Regions from separate parts of the Acidovorax sp. GW821-FHT10A04 genome, predicted to be linked through region 2. Evidence: riboswitches for the same ligand, from Rfam matches in the RefSeq annotation. Region 2 holds a riboswitch; the other holds the start of a gene.
The links. Region 2 has a riboswitch for glycine ahead of AC07PF_RS18230 (D-amino acid dehydrogenase). Riboswitches for the same ligand answer to the same signal wherever they lie in the genome.
Positions count from the first base shown of each region.

Region 1 (3,392 bases), on a different contig from region 2:
GGCCTGGTAGGGCGTGTAGGCCGTGTACCAGGCCGGGTTCTCGAGGATGTTGCGCAGGATCACGCCCGGCGTGTGCGTGCCGTAGTAGCCCTGGCCGATGAAGCTCTTGAGCACCTGGTTCTTGCCTGCCATGGCCTTGAGCTCCGCCAGGGCCGCCGCCTCCGTCACGGGGGGGGGCAGGTCCATGGCCGTGCTGCGTGCAATCGAGCGCGGCACGATGCTCTCGATGAGGGCGCGGCGCGAGGCCTCGCCGATCACCGACAGCATGTGCGCTTCGTCGGCCGCGTCGATGCCGATGTGGCGGGGCAGGAATTCGGTGGCGTTTTCGAGCGCGCCGAGCGGCAGGGCGGATTGCATCAACATGGGGCAGGTCTCAGGCTTCTTGAGGAGAGGGCGGGGCGTTCAGCGCGCCTCAGGCGTTCTTGGCGAACTCGGTGTAGTCGGTCTCGGACAGCAGCGCGTCGAGCTGGCCGGCATCGCTGAGCTTGACCTTGAAGAACCAGCCCGCGTTCAGGGGATCGGAATTGGCCAGCGACGGATCGGCGCGCAGGGCTTCGTTGACTTCGACGATCTCGCCGGAAACGGGCATGTACACGTCGGCGGCGGCCTTCACGGACTCGACCACGCCGGCGACTTCGCCCTGGGCGAAGCTCTTGCCCACTTCGGGCAGGTCCACGAACACCACGTCACCCAGGGCATCCTGGGCGTGCACGGTGATGCCCACGACGGCGGAGTCGGCGTCGGCGGCGTTGATCCATTCGTGGTCTTTGGAGAATTTGACGGTCATGGGGAAAGCTCCTGGGGCTTTGAAAAATGAAGGAATCTGCAATGTAGCGGGCCGGGCCCGCAGCGGTGTGAAATCAGCCGCGGAAATAGTTGGCAGGCGTGAACGGCATGGCGCGCACTTCCATGGCCACGGCCTTGCCGCGCACGATGGCGTTCACGCGGGTGCCGATGGCGGCAAACGCGGGGCTCACGTAGCCCATGGCCACGGGCTCGTTCACCGTGGGGCCTAAGAGGCCGCTGGTGACCTCGCCGATCTTCTGGCCATCGGTGCTCTGCAATTCGGTGTGCTCGCGCACGGGCACGCGCTCCAGCGCCACCAGGCCCACGCGCTTGCGTGGCAGGCTGGTGGGGTTGTCGATCTGTGCCAGCACCTTGTCGGCACCGGGGAAGCCGCCTGCGCGCGCGCCGCCGGTGCGGCGCACCTTCTGGATCGCCCAGTTCAGCGCTGCCTCGGGCGGGGTGGTGGTGGTGTCGATGTCGTTGCCGTACAGGCACAGGCCGGCTTCCAGGCGCAGCGAGTTGCGTGCGCCCAGGCCGATGGGCTTGACCTCGGGCTGTGCCAGCAGGGCGCGGGCCAGCGTGTCGGCCTGGGCCGCGGGTACCGAGATCTCGAAACCGTCCTCGCCCGTGTAGCCGCTGCGCGTCACGAAGCAGTCGCAGCCGGCGATGGTGTAGCTGCCGCCGGTCATGAACACCAGCTTCTCGATGCCAGGGGCCAGGCGCGCCAGTGCGGTTACGGCCTGCGGGCCCTGCAGCGCCAGGAGGGCATGGTCGGGCATGGGCACCACGTCGCAGCGCTGGCCGATGCGCGCCTGGATGTGTGCGATGTCCCCGACCTTGCAGGCACCGTTGACGATCACGAACAGCGTGTCGTTGCCCTGGTTGAAGAACATCAGGTCGTCGATGATGGTGCCTTCGTCGGTCAGCAGCAGGCCGTAGCGCTGCTTGCCCACGGGCAGGTCGACCACGTCCACGGGCACCAGCGTCTCGAAGGCCGCGGCGGCATCCGGGCCGACGAGCTGGAGCTGGCCCATGTGCGATACGTCGAACAGACCGGCTGCGGTGCGGGTGTGCACATGCTCGGCCATCAGGCCGGCGGGGTACTGCACGGGCATGGAATAGCCGGCGAACGGCACCATGCGGGCGCCCAGCTCCAGGTGCAGGGCGTTCAGGGGCGTGGTGAGCAGGGGGGCTGCGGTAGCGGCAGGGGCAGACATGGGGCGGACTCCGGGCAAATGAAAGCCGCAACCCGTGCATGGATTGCGGGATTTGCCCTGCTGTCCGCTTTACCTGAGAGATTCACCGCACCACCCTGGCTGGCGGCTGCGGCTTGCTCCTTCGGTGGATGGCCTGCGCTGTGCTGCGCGGCCACCTCTCTCCAGCAAGGGAACGCCTGCATCCCTGCAGGCGCTTGCCAGTCCTTTTGCCTGAGCGTTCGGGGTGTCCCTGCGCCTTCGGCGGCCCCCGCGAAGGGGACTCTCTCCTGACGGGCGCAAGTATATCCGCTGGAGGGCAGCGTCGGGCCAACAGCCTCGCTACTTGATGAACCCGAGCACCTTGGGCAGCCAGGTCGACAGCTGCGGGATGAAGGTCAGCACCACCAGCACCACGCCATGGGCCCAGAGGAAGGGCACCAGCTCGCGCACCAGTTGCGACATGGGCACGCGCGAGACGTTGCAGGTGACGAACAGCAGCCCGCCCACGGGCGGCGTGATCATGCCCAGCGTGAGGTTGTAGATCACCACCATCGCGAAGTGGATCGGGTCGATCCCCAGCTTCACGGCCACGGGCGCGAGGATGGGGGCGAGCACCATCACGCCCGGCAGCGGCTCGATGAAGATGCCGAACAGCAGCAAGAAGATGTTCACGATGATCAGGAACATCCATGGTGAGAGGTTCATGCCCACCAGCCAGTCGGCCATCTGCTGCGGAATGCCCTCGATGGTCAGGATCCACGCGAACGCGGCCGACAGCCCGATGATGATCAGCACCGAGGCCGACAGCAGGGCCGAGCGCGCCAGGATGTCGGGCAGCGCCTTCCACTGCAGCGTGCGGTAGACGAACTTGCCGCACACCAGCGCATAGAACACCGCCACCACCGAAGCCTCGGTGGGCGTGAACCAGCCGGCGCGCATGCCGCCCAGGATCACCACTGGCAGCAGGATGGCAGGCAGCGCCTTCCAGGTGGTCTGCAGGATCTCGGCCAGGGGCGGCATCCGGCCGTCGCCCTTGTAGTTGCGCTTCTTGGAGACATGGAAGTTCACGACGCACATGGCCACCGCGATCAGCAGGCCCGGCAGCAGGCCGGCCACGAACAGTGCGCCCACCGAGACGGTCTCGTCCTGCAGCGCATAGATGATCATGATGATGGACGGCGGGATGATGGGCCCGACGATGGCGGTGGAGGCCGTGAGCGCCGCCGCGTACGAGCGGTCGTAGCCGGCCTTGTCCATCATGCGGATCAGCATCGAGCCCGGGCCCGCCGCATCGGCCAGCGCCGAGCCCGAGATGCCCGAGAAGAAGGTCAGCGAGACCACGTTGGTGTAACCCAGCCCGCCGCGCTTGTGGCCCACGAACTGGCCGGCAAAGCGCAGCAGCACCTCGGT
Region 1 covers NZ_JBWKNZ010000011.1:204,328-207,719, reverse strand. Annotated here, with positions in the region: gene gcvP (aminomethyl-transferring glycine dehydrogenase) at 1-363, opposite strand, end outside; gene gcvH (glycine cleavage system protein GcvH) at 413-787, opposite strand; gene gcvT (glycine cleavage system aminomethyltransferase GcvT) at 861-2,003, opposite strand; glycine riboswitch at 2,054-2,178, opposite strand; glycine riboswitch at 2,192-2,282, opposite strand; gene AC07PF_RS22615 (TRAP transporter large permease) at 2,322-3,392, opposite strand, start outside.
Region 1: it holds a riboswitch for glycine, as region 2 does, so the genes downstream of both, gcvT (glycine cleavage system aminomethyltransferase GcvT) here and AC07PF_RS18230 (D-amino acid dehydrogenase) in region 2, are expected to answer to the same signal.

Region 2 (3,392 bases):
GCCCACGATCAAGGCTCCGGTTCCGCAAGGAATCATTTCCAAGGAGACCTTCATGGCCCGCATCGCCCTCGCCGTCGCTTCCCTGGCCTTGCTGTCGCTGGGTGCCGTTGCCCCGGCGCTGGCATCCCCCAGCGCCACCGTCGTCATCCAGACCGGCACCCCTTCTTCCTACTACCAGCATCCGGTGCAGCGCCCCGCCCTGGCCCCGCTGCAGGTCACCCCGGTGCAGTACCACGCGCCACCCCCACCCCGCTATGAAGCACCACCCCACGCACGCCGTGGCATGGCCTGGGTGCCCGGCCATTGGGAATGGCGCGGCGGCCGGCATGTGTGGATCCAGGGCTACTGGGTCAAGGCCCGCCCTGGCTATACCTACCGCGAGCCGCGCTGGGAAGAGCGCGATGGCCGCCACCACATGCGCCCCGGCGGCTGGGACCGTGACGGCGATGGCGTGCCCAACCGCCACGACCGCCGTCCGGACAACCCTTACCGCAACTGATGGCGGCAGGCCGGCTGCCCCACAGGTGCCGGCCCCGCCCGCCTACAGGGGGCAAGGTGCGGCGCCTACAGACCTGTCGCCACCGCTTGCCCACCATACAGAGGCGACACAACAACATTGAAAAAGGAGTCATCCATGGCTTACAAAACCACTTACGCAGCCCTCATCGCCACCACGCTGGCACTGGCAGGCCTCTCTTCGGTCGCCACGGCCCAGCCGGCGCACCAAGGCACCGTGGTGATCCAGTCGGGACCCCAGGGTTACCAGGTCATCCCTGCGCCACCGCCACCCCGCCGTGAAGCCGTGCCGCGCCCACGCCGTGGCCAGGTCTGGGAAGAGGGCCATTGGGATTGGCGTGGCGGCCGCCATGTGTGGGTCGCCGGCCACTGGGTGAAGGCCCGCCCCGGCTACGCTTACCGCCAGCCCACCTGGCAGGAACGCGACGGCCGCTGGGAAATGCGCCGTGGCGGCTGGGACCGTGACGGTGACGGCATTTCCAACCGCAACGACCGGGACCGCGATGGCGACGGCGTATCAAACCGCCGCGACAGCAACCCTGACAATCCCCGCCGCAACTGACGCTTGACCGGGTTAGCGCCCGGCCTTGTATCAGCAACGAACGCCGCACATTAGCTGCGGCGTTCGTCTTTGTGCGCCAGCGCCGCCCTAGAATGGCCTTCGCAGGAGAGCAGGCGGCAATGGCCGCTTCACCGAAGGCGCAAACTCCCATGCACGCTCAGGTTCCGTACTGCACCATTCATCAAGGCCGTCTGGAGAGCCGCTACGCCATGTAGCGCACCGAAGGAGCAAGCCGCAGCCCATGAGGGGCGGCGGTGAATCTCTCAGGTACCAAGGACAGGGGGAGCGGCAGCCGGGCAATGACGTGCCCGCTGCGCGCTATGGACACCCATACCCGCAGCGACATCGACAGGCCTGGCGATTGCCCTTCCAAAGGCTTTCAAAATGCGTGTGATCGTTCTTGGCGCCGGCCTGCTCGGCGTGACTTCGGCCTATTTCCTGCAACAGCTCGGCCACGAGGTGACCGTCATCGACCGCCAGGGTGCGCCCGGTGCGGAAACCAGTTTTGCCAACGGCGGCCAGATCTCGGTGAGCCATGCCGAGCCCTGGGCCAACCCGAGCGCGCCGCTCAAGGTGCTGCAGTGGCTGGGCAAGGAAGACGCCCCCCTGCTGTTCCGCATCCGCGCCGACATGCGCCAGTGGCTCTGGGGCCTGTCCTTCCTGCGCAACTGCACGCCCGCGCGCACGCGCCACAACATCGAGCAGATCGTGCGCCTGGGTACCTACAGCCGCGACACGCTGCAGCAGCTGCGCGCCGCCACCGGCATCGCCTACGACCAGCGCACGCAGGGCATCCTGCACTTCTACACCAACCAGAAGGAGTTCGACGGCGCCCTGGCCCCGGCCGAGCAGATGCGCCAGCTCGGCTGTGAACGCCAGGTGATCAGCGCCGACGAGGCGGTGCGCATCGAACCGGCCCTGGCCCACATCCGCCCGCAACTGGCCGGTGCCACCTACACCGCCGAGGACGAGTCGGGCGATGCCAACACTTTCACGCGCGAGCTGGCGCGCCTGTGCGAGGCCGCGGGCGTGCAGTTCCGCCTGGGCCAGCACATCACGGCGCTGCGCGAGGCGGGCGGGCGCATCGACCATGTGGAGGTGACCACGGCCGAAGGCCGCTTCGAGCGCGTGCACGGCGATGCCTTCGTGCTCGCCATGGGCTCGTTCAGCCCGCTGCTGGCGCAGCCGCTGGGCATCCGCCTGCCCATCTACCCGGCCAAGGGCTACTCGGTGACCATGCCGGTCAAGGACGCATCGATGGCGCACCAGGTGAGCCTCACCGACGACGAGTACAAGCTCGTGTTCTCGCGCTACACCAGCGAGCGCGGCGACCGCCTGCGCATTGCCGGCACGGCCGAGCTCAACGGCTACCACCGAGACCTGAACCAGGTGCGCTGCGACGCCATCGTGCGACGCGTGGAGCAGCTGTTCCCGGGGGCCGGCGATGCCAGCCAGGCGCAGTTCTGGACCGGCCTGCGCCCCGCCACGCCGAGCAATGTGCCGCTGATCGGCAAGACCAAGCTGGCCAACCTGTTCCTCAACACCGGCCACGGCACGCTGGGCTGGACGCATGCCTGCGGCTCGGGCAAGTCGCTGGCGCGCATCGTGAGCGGCCTGGCGCCCGAGCTGGACTTCGCGTTCACGGGCATGCCGCAGAGCAGCGTGCCCAGCCTGTTGCCTGCGGCGTCGAAGGCCTGAGCAAGCGCCGGGTCAGGGCGCGGCACCCGAGGCCTGCGCGACGAAGCTCGCCAGCGCCCGCATGTCCTTGTCGCTGAGCTTGTCGGCATAGGACGGCATGACACCGATGCCCGCCTTCAGCGCGCGCAGCACGCGCTCGGCGTTGGGCTTGAGTTCGTCGAGCACGGGCCCGACCTGGCCTTCGGCGCCCGCGGCCTGCAGCGTGTGGCACACGCTGCAGGCGGGCTGGATCTTGCCGAACAGTTCCTTGCCCCGCGCCAGTTCGCCGGCATCCGCGGCCCAGGCGCCGCCGCTTGCCAGCGCCAGCAGCACGGCGGTCAGCGCAGTACGCAAGGCGTGCGCCCCCTCACGCGACCACCACGGTCACACCGTGGTCACGCCAGCTCGTGTTGTTGTAGCCGCCCAGGTTCTCCTCGCGCTGCTCGGGCTGCACATGACCGGCGGTATCGGTGGCACGGCTGAGCAGTTCGTGCGAACCCGCCGCCAGCCGCACGGGCAGCACGAACTGGCGCCAGGCGAAGCGCCCCAGGTCGGGCCCGATGAGCTGGGCCGCCTGCCAGGTCTTGCCGCCATCGACGGACACCTCCACGCCCTTCACGCCGCGCGTGCCGCCAAA
Region 2 covers NZ_JBWKNZ010000008.1:162,335-165,726, reverse strand. Annotated here, with positions in the region: gene AC07PF_RS18240 (YXWGXW repeat-containing protein) at 53-499, shown strand; gene AC07PF_RS18235 (YXWGXW repeat-containing protein) at 635-1,078, shown strand; glycine riboswitch at 1,260-1,368, shown strand; gene AC07PF_RS18230 (D-amino acid dehydrogenase) at 1,463-2,776, shown strand; gene sorU (SorU family sulfite dehydrogenase c-type cytochrome subunit) at 2,789-3,109, opposite strand; gene sorT (SorT family sulfite dehydrogenase catalytic subunit) at 3,123-3,392, opposite strand, start outside.